2 regions of the Corynebacterium sp. P3-F1 genome follow, and region 1 is predicted to be linked to the other one. Evidence: predicted binding sites of a transcription regulator. Region 1 holds the regulator's gene; the other holds the start of a gene.
What was found. The regulator LexA, encoded in region 1, represses DNA repair genes until DNA is damaged. The targets are predictions, from matches to a motif close to CGAACANNTGTTCG.
Positions count from the first base shown of each region.

Region 2: a site for LexA is predicted at 1,239-1,252, ahead of QYQ98_RS02885 (SAV_6107 family HEPN domain-containing protein). Genes of this name have one in related genera too.

Region 1 is NZ_CP129965.1:422,620-429,396, reverse strand. Features, by position in the region: gene QYQ98_RS02015 (1-phosphofructokinase family hexose kinase) at 1-442, opposite strand, end outside; gene QYQ98_RS02010 (DeoR/GlpR family DNA-binding transcription regulator) at 973-1,752, opposite strand; gene lexA (transcriptional repressor LexA) at 1,886-2,560, opposite strand; gene QYQ98_RS02000 (hypothetical protein) at 3,084-3,206, shown strand; gene nrdR (transcriptional regulator NrdR) at 3,313-3,777, shown strand; gene hrpA (ATP-dependent RNA helicase HrpA) at 4,029-6,777, opposite strand, start outside.
Region 2 is NZ_CP129965.1:616,610-623,386, reverse strand. Features, by position in the region: gene QYQ98_RS02895 (polyprenyl synthetase family protein) at 1-502, opposite strand, end outside; gene QYQ98_RS02890 (N-acetyltransferase) at 564-1,121, opposite strand; gene QYQ98_RS02885 (SAV_6107 family HEPN domain-containing protein) at 1,349-1,786, shown strand; gene QYQ98_RS02880 (DUF3040 domain-containing protein) at 1,902-2,294, shown strand; gene mraZ (division/cell wall cluster transcriptional repressor MraZ) at 2,761-3,195, shown strand; gene rsmH (16S rRNA (cytosine(1402)-N(4))-methyltransferase RsmH) at 3,411-4,418, shown strand; gene QYQ98_RS02865 (hypothetical protein) at 4,478-5,332, shown strand; gene QYQ98_RS02860 (penicillin-binding protein 2) at 5,460-6,777, shown strand, end outside.

The sequences.
Region 1 (6,777 bases):
CGTACCAATCCGCCGGAGCACCGGGAGGGAGAGACCCGGCGAGCACGGCGGCTCGAGCGCCCGTTGCACGTGCAGTCTCGACGAGTTCGGCTTCAAGTCCCCTTACCGACGTTTCGTTCAGCCGCGCACCCGACTCATTGAACTTCGTCGTGCGGCCGTCGGTTTCGGTGACGGTAGTGTTTGTGCGGACGGGGTCGGGGACGGGGACGGAATGAAGCGGGATTCCATCTGCGGCAACCAATGTGATGAACGGATCGCTATCGCCTACGGGTGCGATTGCGATAGTGGAGTGACCCGCTTTCAAAACGGCGTTGGATACGTTGATGCCTTTGCCGCCTGCTTCGCGGCGACTCTCAGAAACTCGAAGGACACCTCCAGCCTCGAGCGCGTCGATGCTCATCGTTGCGTCGATACTGGGATTAGCGGTGAACGTGATGATCACGGGACAAAACCCTTTCAGCTCCCCTCCGTCGAGGAGCGATTCGGAACGGGGTAGGGTCTCCTTCATGTGCGGGGAATGACTCCTTAATGTCCGATTATGCCCGTTTTTGTGGGATTGCTCAAGAATGGGGTGAATAAGTGGGGGTCGTGGGGGATGGAAGCGACCAAGGAGGTGCGTGGGCGCGGATTTACAGAAGCGGTGCTGAGATAGCCGGGAACAAATGCGGGTCGGAATGCGGGTCGGAAGGATGCGGGGCGCACGGTATCGAGAACGACGGGGGAGGCGAGCCGCGAGGCTACGAGAAAAACGGGGGGTGAGCCGCAAGGCTATGAGAGCACGGGGCGCGAGCCGCATGGCTACCAGAGAAACGGGGGGCGAGCCGCATGGCTACATGAACGGAGAAAAGGCGGGCCGTGCGGCCGAGGATCGGCTTCCGAACAGGAAGGAAAAACGAACCCCTACTTCGATTTCACAGACGCGAATCGCGAAATGCGATTCGGGGAAGTCGGGTGAGAAAAGGGGCGGAGGTGCTATTCAGCCTGGACGACATCCACACCAAGTTCGGTGAGCTCCTCAACGAATGAAGGAGGTGCATCAGTGTCTGTGACGACTACGTCGACGCTGTCCAAAGCAGCGAAACTGACCAGATAATCGCTGCCGAGCTTGGAGGAATCGCAAAGCACCACGATCTTGCCCGCATTTGTCACCATTGCCGATTTCACCGCGGCCTCCTGCGCGTCAGCGGTAGACAAACCATGATCGACGGTGAGGGCGTTGGTGCCGATGAACGCGACGTCGGCACGCAAAAGCGCAAGCGTGCGCAATGCTGTGTCGCCGACGACTGCTTGAGTGATCGCGCGCACCGTGCCTCCGAGGAGCTGGACGTTGAGGTCTCCAGCGCTTGACAGATCTACGGCGATAGGCAGGGAGTTGGTCACGAACGATAACGTCGACGACCCCGGGGTGTCCTTGATCAGGCCAGCAAGAACATTGATCGTTGTGCCTGAATCGAGGAAGACTGATCCACCTTTGTCGGGGAGGAACCGGAGGGCAGCTTTTGCGATCGCCATCTTCGCTGAGGTAGCTGAGCGCAAGCGGGTGTCGAGGGGAAGCTCGGTGGTCAAATATGACCGGTTCGACACAGCGCCGCCATGTACTCGCTGCACGATGCCTTCGCGGTCCAGGACTGCGAGATCGCGGCGGATAGTCTCAGCCGTGACGCCGAATTTCTCAGAAAGCTCCGTGACGTTGACGCGCCCTTCAACAGCGGTGAGGGATGCGATCTGGCGGCGCCGTTCTTCGGCGTACATTGGCACTTCCTTCCGGGGCCTCGAAAAGACACGTGCGAGGCGGTCACGCTCCGGAGACCATTATTCCCCCGCGGACGGGCGAAACGCGTCTGAAAGAATTTGAGTGTGTCCGTTTCACCCCCGGACGGGGAGACTAGAGCTTACGGAAGACGGAAATAACCAAGCCCATGATTTCCGCGTCATCGCCCTTAATGGGGGCGAAAGCCTCATTGTGCGGCAGTAGCCATACGCCAGTGGAGTCTTTGTGGAACTCCTTGACGGTCGCCTCTCCGTCGATAAGCGCTGCAACGAACTGCCCTTCCTCCGCGACGGGCTGAGTGCGTACCGCAACCCAATCTCCGTCGAGGATGCCCGCGTCCCGCATTGATTCCCCGACAACTTGGAGCAGGTACAGCTCGCCGTCGCCGACAAGTTCTTCGGGCAGCGGGAAGTAATCGGAGACGTTCTCCTCCGCCAAAATCGGATTCCCCGCGGCAATCTGACCGACAACGGGAATGTAGCGCGGTGCCGCGGCTTCCTCCGGTGTTGGCTCGGCTTTCTTCCTCTTGCGGCCTGCCGGTTCCGGCAAGTGGCGAAGATCTACCGCGCGCGGCTTGTTCGGGTCCCGACGGAGGAACCCTTTCTTCTCGAGCTCCTTCAGCTGGTACGCAACCGATGACGTGGACTGCAGGCCTGCGGCATCCCCAATCTCACGAATGCTTGGTGGATAACCGCGCAGGACCACAGCATCCTGAATCACTTCGAGGATGCGCCTTTGGCGCACAGTTAACGATTTCAAATCCGGTTTGTTGTCTTCTCGTTTCGGCATCGGCCGCGTCCTCTTTCTTCTCGATGAAGATCGTCCGTCGGGCTGGGGTGAAACCCCTCGCACAATTCGACGACGCTGTCCTGCGTTCGGTTCCCTCGTCTCTTGTCTACCACGAGTAAGCAAACTTGTTCGAAATTTAGCGTCGATCGTTGGACAAACAATCTGGCCCTTGTTATAAATCGAACATAGGATCTATCGAACGTGCGCTCGAACGGTTGGTGGGGTGTGGTTCGAAGGGTTCATAAGATCGCAGTCAAACAAAGGAAAGGAAAGACAAATGACCATCTCAATTGCGCGTCCCAACACTGTTGAAGCTAACTCCTCCACCCGCACTCTTCGCGTCGCGCCCGCGGATGTGTGGGATCTTGAACGTGGCGGCGAACATGGAGCGCATGTATCGCGTGTTCGAACCTTGGACACGGAGAATCGAAAATATGGACCAGTCGTTCCGAGCCGTGTAGGAAATCTCCGGGAGGAAGACGAACGAGTCGAAAGCCGCCACGAGAAAGCCGGAGCCACAATCATGGGGGCGTTGTTCGGTATTGCGCTCATCGTCGGATCTGCATTTGGCGGTGCGTTTGCCGGCGGGGATGCCGGATTCGTCCCGGATGAGACGAGTCAGCACATGGCAGCCGTCATCCGGTAGAAGCCGATCCCGGGGGCGGGGCTTGGACCCGGGGTCCGTGCTGAGAACGGTTGGGGGTGGGCTGACCGTATATAGCGGTCAGTCAAACGGGGTAGGATCTTTCTTCGTGCACTGCCCTTTTTGTCAGAATGACAGCTCCCGTGTGTCCGACTCTCGTCTCGTCGACGGAGGGGCGGCCATCCGGCGCCGCCGCGAATGCACGGAATGCGGGGGACGCTTCACCACGATGGAAAAGGCCGTACTGACGGTTGTGAAGCGTAACGGTGTCAGCGAACCGTTCGATCGCGACAAGCTGATAGTGGGTGTGCGCCGAGCATGCCAAGGTCGCGATGTTTCCGACGATGCACTGAAGCGTCTCGCTCAAGAAGTCGAAGAGATCGTCCGCAGCCACGGAAGCTCGCAAATCCCGTCCAATGAAATCGGACTGGCGATTCTGGAGCCTCTCCGGGCACTCGACGAAGTCGCGTATCTGCGCTTCGCGTCAGTGTATAAATCGTTTGAAAGCGCCGATGACTTCGAATCCGAGATCCGTCTCATGCGCCGGAAGGACCGCGGAATGGAGAGTCTCTAGCCCCGTTCACGCACACTGGAAAGGTATCCAGGAAGTGCGTTAGATTTGGCGGTTTGACACGCGTGCGCTGGGGCTCGGGTTGCGGCCGCTGGGGCTGATGTGTAGCCCGCGATGGATCGTTCTCGAGTTTCTCCCGACCTGTTCGCTCTCGTTATGTCGATTGAACTCTATACCGATTGAGCTTTAGAGCGATCGAGTTCCTTCGCGCGGGCATTCGGCGCACGATATTGGGCTTTCCCATGCACGGCGTTCTACAGCTTGTCGATCATCTTCTCAATCCGGCGGGGGCTGACTGGCTTTGAAGTACCGAGGCGCTGCGCGAAAAGGCTCACCCTTAATTCCTGAATTCGCCAATTGATGTCCTTCACGGCACGGGATTTCGCTCGTTGCGCAGGCAAACGCTGAAGTTTCGCATCACGGTAAGCCTTGACATCGTCAACGACTGCTTGGCGGTCGGCATCGCGGTCGGGATCTAGCTTCATGTCGTCGAGGCGTAAACGGATCGCGGACACGTACCGCGGAAGATGTTGGAGGTTCTCCATGCCGTGAATGGTGACTGCGTTGTTGGGCAGGAGGAATTTCATTTGCTGCCGGATATCGTCGATGGCGGGGCCGTCCCAGTTGTCGAGTTCTGCGGCAATGTTGACGTATTCGACGATGCCGCCTGCGATCCCGACGACGGCGCGACGGACAGCACCGGGTACCTGGGGCTTGATGGTGTTCAGCAGTGAGTCGAATTCTTCGGGGCTGCGGACGGGGCCGCCGTTGGCCAACATCAAGTCGCGAATCGCTGACACACGCGCATCTTCCACAAGGCCAGCGGCACCACCGTGGGGGTACTTATCGACGGCCACGCGCTGGCGGAGTGGAAGCCCCTTCGTCATTTGGGTGACGTTGACCGGGATCTTGCGCATGAGCATGGCAAGTGTCGCGGTCATCATGGACGCGTCGGCGGCGGCTTTGGTAGGAAAGACTTTGACTCGGACGCCGTCAGCGGTGGCTTCAAGAGCCGGGAAGGCATCGATGTGGTTGCCTTCGATCTCGGTGGTGACGGTCTCGGGAACCGAGCCGAGACTATCGATGGTCCAGTCGGCGACTGAATCGGATTCGGCCATCTTTGTTGCCTTGGCCACCGAGGAGGTGATGTGACCTGCCTGGCGGTTCTTCATGGAGGCGAGATCCTTGTCGTGGTCGATGATCTTCCCGCGGCGGTCGACGGCTGCAAAGGTCATGGTCAGGTGGGGCGGGAGGGCCTCCGGCCGGAAGTCCATGCCGTTGATGCCGTGGCCCCCGAAGGAGCGGAGCACCTCAGCAAGCTGTTCAACGATGGGAGCTTCGAAGGGGACAAGCTTGCCCATTGCACGTTCTGCGAATTCTGGCGCTGGCACCACGGTTTTGCGCAACGCTTTGGGCAGGGAGCGGATCAGCTCGGTGACAAGTTCTTCGCGGAGGCCCGGCACGAGCCAGTCGAAGTCGATGTCTTCCAACCCTGCGAGCAGAGGCACAGGAACGAGCACCGTCACACCGTCGTACGGATCTCCTGGCTCGAATTTGTATTGCAGGTTGTAGTTGATGGAGCCTTGGCGCCATTTGTCGGGGAAGGCGGCTTCGGAGGAGTCGGCGGAGGCGTCGTTAAGCAATGCCTCCGGGTCGAAGTCGAGGAACGAAGCGTCGTATTGGCGCTTCTTTTTCCACCATGCGTCGAAGTGCCGGCCGGTGCCGATGTCGGAGGGGATCCGTTCGTCGTAGAACTCGAAGAGGGTGTCTTCGTCGACGACGATGCCGCGGCGGCGGACCTTTTCCTCCACGGCTGCCGCTTCCTTGAGAAGCGCGGCGTTGTGTTTGAGGAAGGCGTGGTGGGCATTCCATTCGCCCTCGATGAGGGCGTGGCGGATGAACAGGTCGCGGGCAGCCTCCATGTCGACGCGGTGGTAGGGCACGAGGCGGTCGGCGACGACGGTGACACCGTAGAGCATGGATTTCTGGTGCACCATCGGTGCGGCGCGCTTCTGGGACCACACTGGCTCCGAGTAGGAGTGCTTGAGCAGGTCACGCGCGACCTTTTCCACCCAGGACGGGTCGATAGCGGCGACATCGCGGGCCCAGAGGCGGGACGTTTCGACGAGCTCGGAGGCCATCACGAACTCGGGGGGCTTCTTGGCCAGGGCGGACCCGGGGAAAATCATGAAGCGGGTGCCGCGGGCCCCTTTGAATTCTTTCGAGTTGCCGTCGCGCGCCCCGATATTGGACAGCAGGCCGGTGAGCAGGGACTGGTGAATGGCGTTCGAGTCGCGGTCGGAAGATGCGGAAGGGACGGAAGCAGCCGACTGGCCCGGATCAACCGGACCGGAGGAAATATTCTTCCACCCCAACTGCTTCTCGGCGTCGCGGAGTTGGCGCACGAGGTCGAACCATTCGCGGATGCGCATGTAGTGGAGGAATTCCTTCTTCATGCGCTTGCGGAAGGCGTTGCCGGACAGCTCGTCGCGGGAATCTTTGATGTAGTCCCAAAGGTTGAGCGACGCGAGGAAGTCGGAGGTTTTGTCCTTGAATCGGGCGTGGGCTTGATCCGCCTGCGCTTGGTATTCGAGGGGTCGCTCGCGGACGTCTTGGATGGTCATGGCGGCGACGATGACGGTGACGTCGTGAAGCACGCCGAGGCGGTTTGCCTCGACGAGCATGCGCGCCATGCGGGGGTCGACGGGGATGCGGGCGATGTCGCGCCCCGTGCCGGTGAGGACGGGCGCATCGTGGTCTTCTTTGTCGGTGATGGCGCCGAGTTCGTGGAGGAGCAGCAGTCCGTCCCGCACTGCTTTGGCGTCGGGCGGCTGGACGAAGGGAAAGTCGGCGATGTCTCCGAGCCGGAGGTTGATCATCTGGAGGATGACGCTGGCGAGGTTGGTGCGCAGGATCTCCGGGTCGGTGAATTCGGGTCGGGCGTTGAAATTCTCTTCGGAATAGAGGCGGATGGCGATACCGTCGGCGGTACGTCCGGAACGG
Region 2 (6,777 bases), 190 kb from region 1:
CGCGGAGTAGCGCCGCCTCGCTGAGTCCCGAATCACGCCACATGTCGTCCGCCCACACGAGCGCGAGATCCCCCAATAAAATAGCGACGTTTTCGCCGTAGGTGTCCGAATCTCCGTTCCACTTGTGCTGCGCGTGTTCGGCGGCGATTGCCCGGTGCACCGTGGGTCTGCCGCGCCGGGTGTCGGAGGCGTCGATGATGTCATCGTGGATGAGCGCGCAAGCCTGAATCAGTTCCAACGAGCTGACCGCGCGAAGGACTGCCGCGGGGTCTTCGGCTCCGATGTCCCCGTCCACAGTCGCCGCGTACCCCACCCAGCCATAAGTTGGACGGATGCGTTTCCCGCCGCCGAGCACGAAATCTCGAACGTGCCCCGCGGCTTGCGCGACGGGACCGCCGATTTCGCTAATCGACGCCACGCTGGACTCAAGGAAATCCTCGAGCTCCCGTTCAACTGCCCCAGGGACATCCGCGACAGATACTAGGGGTGTGCGCTCGCTCAACAGTCGTAGCTCCTTATCCTGCGGGGTGGGACGATTACGGCACACTCTACCGGGGGTGAACTCACAGTAGTGGCAATGTCCGCCCGAGAACGGCGAAGGGGCGGGGATCACCCGCATAGGTGAAATTGCGCAGCACATCCCGGAACCCCAGGGAACGGTAAAGACCGAATGCCGCGTTAGCTTCGCGCGGCACCTCGGGCGTGGACAGCAGAACAAAAGGCTGGGGAGCCTGGCTTAGGAGACGGGTAATCAGGGTGCGGCCAATTCCTCCACCTTGCAGTTGTGGGGAGACATGTATTTCTGCGAGCTCGAAATAACTGTCCACGATTTCGATCATGTGCGGGGTCATGGCGTGGTTGTTCACCAGTCCGCTGCGCAGTTGCCGGTCCCACCACCGATTCGGGGACCCACGGAACCCGTATGCGATCCCCGCTAGTTCGTCATTTGCGAATGCAGCCACGGCGGCGAAATCCCGCTCTGTGGAGTCGCGCTGCCAGACGTTCACGCGTTGCTCGCGGATGGATACGGGGTAATTCATTGCCCTGATGTAGAGATCCACGAGTTGCGGCGACATGGCAGAGAACTCGTGCGGGGACAGATCGCGGAAAGTGACGGACACGGTCTCCATCGAACCACGCAAACAAAGCGGTTGCGCACTGTTTGGGTTATCCACAGGGTTGCCCCTCCTATTAGTGCATGTCACGGGCAATTTGGGGCGCGCCCCCGGATCCAAGATCGAAAACATGTTCGAACATGTCGCTGTGGTGTCCACGTCGGTTTCTAGTGTGAAGTCACACCATGAATCGGGGCCACGGTATCGAAAGGTCTCTCAGGGAGGGAGCCGAAATGTCCAGTGTGATCTCAGCAACGACCGGGGCGGTATACGGGGCGACCCCCGCTATGTCGCGGCATGACGAATTTGTTGGGGCAGCAGGCCTGCTTTTAGAAGATGCGCGCGGCCAGCTTGCGGCGGGGGCCGCAGACCTCGCTCTGGAAAGCGCGTACCGGGCCGCTCTGCGCACCGCGGGTGCAATGATCGCGCAGTCTGCGACGGTCTCGCGGCGGAAACGGTTGCCGAGCAGCGCCTGGGACAAGCTTGCTTTGACCGGCCCTCGGGGCAAGTACTGGGCCGAGATTTTCGTACGTTTCTCGCGTCAGCGGGGGCGAGTCGCCTCTGGGATCGAACTTCATCCCGACCCTGTTGAGGTTGAGCGGCTATTTGAATACGCCACGGCCTTTTATGAAGAAACGGCGGGTGAGACGGGCGGCGCGTCCGCCGCCTAGGTCGCCACCGCTACATTTGTCTGGATCTCAGGGCGGTATGATGGGGGAACAAACCGTCACCCTTGGGCGTTGAAGTTTTAGTGAAGACGGCAACCAAACCAGGCTGGGAGTGAAAGTGGCTTTATCTGAGCAGGAACAAAAGTTGCTCCGCGAAATTGAGGAGTCGCTGATGGCCGATGACCCGAAATTCGGGTCCACTGTGTCCTCTGCGCCTGCGTCCGGTCCTGCGGGCGCGAGTTTCCGTCTGACCATGCGCTCGTTGGCACTCATTGTCCTCGGTCTCGTGCTTCTCATCTCCGGGGTGGCTCTGGCGGCAGAGAGTCTCTGGTTCATCGCGCTGAGCATCCTTGGTTTTGTGGTCATGTTCGCCGGCGGTGTATGGGCATTGCGGGCTCCCGCGCACGAGGTGCCCGCCCGTCCTGCGCGGAACGCAGGCCCCCAGCTTCATCGTGACGGCATGAGCGCCCGCATGGAGGAGAATTTCCGCCGGCGGTTCGAGGGGCAGTAGCCGCATTGAGATTGAAGTAGTGCTGCCTCGGAGCGACTCCTAGCTTGTTTCCATATCCCCCTTTCACGGAAGCGTGGAAGGGGGATTTTTTCGTGCCCCACTGAGCTCCACTCCTGTGCCCCACTTTCACCCACCTTGAGTGCCGATAAGTCCCATCATGGCTCATATCCTGCGATGATGTGTTGGAAGTCGGGAGGTGTCGGTGTGATTTACTAGCATCATGGCGTTTTGAGAGCACTTTTGTGGTGGGAGTGGCTGAAGTGAGGCGGGTGGGCGCTCCACTCGTTGCTGCCGTTGTGATCTGTACATTTATGACACGCGAACGGAAAATTGTGTTCCAATGTGGCGTAAGTGGGGGATTGTGGGTTAAAGTGGGGGACAGTGAAGGGCCGGTGTGACGATGCCGGGTCGGATCTGACAAAAGTTCACAGCCGGAGTCGTTGAGTGAAGGAAGGTAGGGCGCCGGATGTTTCTTGGCACCTATACCCCCAAGCTGGACGACAAGGGGCGCCTGACGTTGCCCGCCAAATTCCGCGAGGGTTTGGCGGACGGGCTGATGGTGACCAAGGGACAGGACCACTCTTTGGCGGTTTACCCCCGCGAGGAGTTCGCGGCGCGCGCACGAAAGGCGGCCGCGGTGTCCCGTACGAACCCTAAAGCGCGTGCGTTCATTCGAAACTTGGCGGCAAGTGCGGATGAGCAAACGCTTGACGGTTCGGGTCGCATCACGTTGTCGCCGGCGCACAGGGACTACGCAAACCTTTCGAAGGAATGTGTGGTCATCGGTTCAGTGGATTTCTTGGAAATCTGGGACGCCGAGTCCTGGGCGAAATACCAAGAAAATACAGAAGCTGCCTTCTCGGCGGCCGACGAGGACGACATTCTCTCGGGCCTGCTCTAAGCGGGCGGACGGAGAGCGTGTACGGACTCTGCTCGGGGCGCGAGTCGTTCTGGTGTACTTCCCCGATATCAGAATGACCGCCCCGAGCAGGGCTCTGCACGTTCTCCGCCGGAACATAGGAACAACTGCAGTCAGACCCGATCCGCAGCAAATCATGACAGGCGCACACAAGGGGGTGGACCACGGTGGCACAAGAGACGGCAAAAGAATCCGCGATGGATTTCGGCATTGACGCGAACCATGGCCACGTTCCAGTGATGCGCGATCGCATGAGGGATCTGCTGCGTCCAGCAGCGGAGAAATTCGGCGATGGTGCCGTCATCGTGGACGGCACGCTCGGCGCTGGGGGCCACACTGAATACTTCCTCAACGAGTTTCCGCTTGCTACTTTCATCGGCATCGACCGTGACGCCGCCGCTCTCGATCAGGCGACACGCCGCTTGGAAGAATTCGGGGACAGGTTCGTCCCTGTGCAGGGGCGTTTTGACTGCCTGGCTGATGAACTTAAGTCACGTGCCCACCCGGCGTTTGAGCGCGTCCGTGAGACAGGTTTAGCGGGCGCGTTTTTTGACCTTGGTGTCTCGTCCATGCAGCTGGACCAGGAGGAGCGCGGATTCGCGTACCGTGTCGACGCTCCGCTGGATATGCGCATGGATCCGAGCGGGGGAATGACCGCGGCGGATGTGCTGAACACATATAGTCACGGCGACTTGGCACGTGTCCTTAAGACTTACGGCGATGAGCGGTTTGCAGGAAAGATCGCGTCCGCGGTTGTCTCCGAGCGTGAGAAAGAGCCTTTCGACCGTTCTGGGCGTCTTGTGGATCTCTTGTACAGCGTTATTCCGGCGGCGACGCGGCGCACAGGCGGGCATCCGGCGAAACGCACATTTCAGGCGCTGCGCGTGGAAGTCAACCGGGAACTTGAAGCGCTGGCAAATGTCATTCCGATGGTGGCGGACGCGCTCGGACCCGGCGGGCGTGCTGTGTTCATGAGCTACCAGTCCCACGAGGACAAGTTGGTCAAACGCACGTTTGCGGAGTTGACCGAGTCGAAAACCCCGCCCGGATTGCCGACTGAACTGCCTGATATGGCGCCGAAATTCCGCCTCCTCACCCGGGGTGCCGAACAAGCCTCGGAAGCAGAGATCGAGTTGAACCGCAGAGCGGCGTCGGTGCGGGTACGGGCCGTCGAAAAGCTAGGCGAGGAACCCGACGGAAGTTAGCCATGACTGCGACGACATATCCACAGAAAGCACGGCCACTAGGGAAGGGAACTAGGACCATGGGAGCAAGCCGAGACCTCACAGCCGGAAACACCTCCGGAGGCTCGACTGCGCTGTTGGAGCGCAGCCCTGAGCGCACGACGCGCTCCCCCGAGCGGACCCGTACCGCTCCGGCGCCGACCGGTTTCAAACCGCGCATTGCACCGCATGCGCCCCATGGCCCCCGCCGTCTCGGTTCCCGGCAGGTAGTCTCGGTCCGCGGCCGCCGGGTCACCACCACGGAAGCGAAGCGGAAATTTTCGACCATGTCGTTGATGGCGTTGCCGCTTCTCATCCTGGGGATCTTCGGTGCGATGCTCCTGTCGGCTCTGTCCACTCAGCAGACTTTCACCATCGAGCAGCTCCAGGGGCAGGAGCGAAAACTCAACAACGAGCTTGAGACGCTCAACCGTAACGTGGAAGACAGTCGCGCTGCTGCCGAGGTCGCGGCCAAGGCCGACGCGGCGGGGATGGTCGTCCCTGTTCAGCCCGGCATTATCGATGTGGATGCAGAGGGGAAAGCGCGCGAGGCGCGTGAGGCGGATCCGGCAAAGACTTTGCGCATCGTCGATGTGAACGAGGAGACGATTCGCACTGACCACGCCACAAGCGACCGTCAGGCCACCCGCGACATTGCGGATAACTTGTCCGCGCTACCTCAGAACTCTTTGCCTTCCAGCCGCGGCGCAGCACCATCGTTAGCGGAAGCTGGTGGGCAGAACAACCCGGTTGCTACTTCCCAGAACGCGCGCTCGGGTGAAAACAGCCGTGATGCTGCCCCCATGGCGTCGTCCGGCCCAGTCGCCCCGGCTGAAGCGCCACGTGATCCAGCGCAACCGGTAGGGGCGCTCCCGGGCTTGCCGGGTGGCTTCTAGGGGCGGCATTTAGTTCCCTAATCGTGTGTGGCGGTCATGACCTCGTCCTGCGATCGGGGCAAGATGAAGGCAATCATTGGGAGTGCTATGGCACGAGAGAAGTAGGTGAGACTGCGACGTGAGCAGGATGGACCCGCGGAAGCGGCAGGCGCAGGCAGAGGCAATGTCTGCGCAGAAGGTCATTACTGCCAAACGTATGCGTATCCTCACCGCCGTCTTTCTCGTTCTGTCTCTCCTGCTTGTCGGGCGCCTAGCATGGGTCCAGTTGAAGTGGGGACCGAAACTACAGACGGTGGCGGCCGCGCAACGCGAACGCGAGTATGAGGATCCCGCGCGCCGTGGCGCAATTGTGGACCGTGAAGGCAACTATCTCGCCTACACGATGAAAGCGCGCTCCTTGACTGTGTCTCCGGTGACATTGCGGCGTGAGTTAGGCGAACTCGCGCGGAACGAAATGTACGCCGACGGTGCCACCCGAGCTGAGGCGGAGGCGCAGGAGAGCGCACGGGTCGAGGATTTGCTGCGGCAAATGGCCAATGAGATCCCGACCATGCTCCAGTCTGAAAATGTCGACGGTTCCGGCGGAGATGACGGGAAGAACGGGGATAAGGCATCGCCCGGGGAGAAAGGCGAGAAAGATAAGCTGCCGACACCGCGGGTGAACTCTAAGGACATTCTGGAGAAGCTCCACGCCGACACAGACTACGAAGTGCTGGTGCGCAACGTCGACCCGGTTGTGGCGGCGCAGGTCGCCGAGAAATTCCACGGTGTGGCAGCTGACCGCCAGGACATCCGCGAGTATCCGAACGGCGCGATCGGAGAGAACATCGTCGGCCGCGTTTCCATGGACGGTCAGGGCCAGTTTGGTCTTGAGGCCTCGAGCGATTCGATACTCACCGGCATCGACGGACGCTCGACGGAGGATGTGTCCGCGAACGGCCAGCCGATTCCGGGCACGCTTCGCGACGTAGTCCCGGTGGTGGACGGCGCGCGCGTGGAACTCACGGTCGACTTGGACTTGCAGGCGTATGTTCAGCAGGCGCTGGAGCAGGCCAAGTTGAATTCCAAAGCGAAAGACGCCGAGGCTGTGGTGCTCGATGCGAAAAGCGGCGAAGTGCTGGCTATGGCGAACACGAGCACCATTGACCCGAATGGAGATCTGGAGCGTCAACTTGAGGCGGGACGCAGTTTCGAGAACCCGTCGATCTCCCACCCGTTTGAACCGGGCTCCGTGGCCAAGATCATAACCGCCTCAGCCGCGATCGAGGAGGGACTCACCACACCGGATGAAGTACACCAAGTTCCGGGCTCCATCGAGATGGCCGGAGTGACCGTTGCTGACGCGTGGCAGCACGATGTCGCGCCGTACACGACCGCCGGCATCTTCGGTAAATCTTCGAACGTGGGAACTCTAATGCTCGCCCAGGAAGTAGGCGATGAGCGTT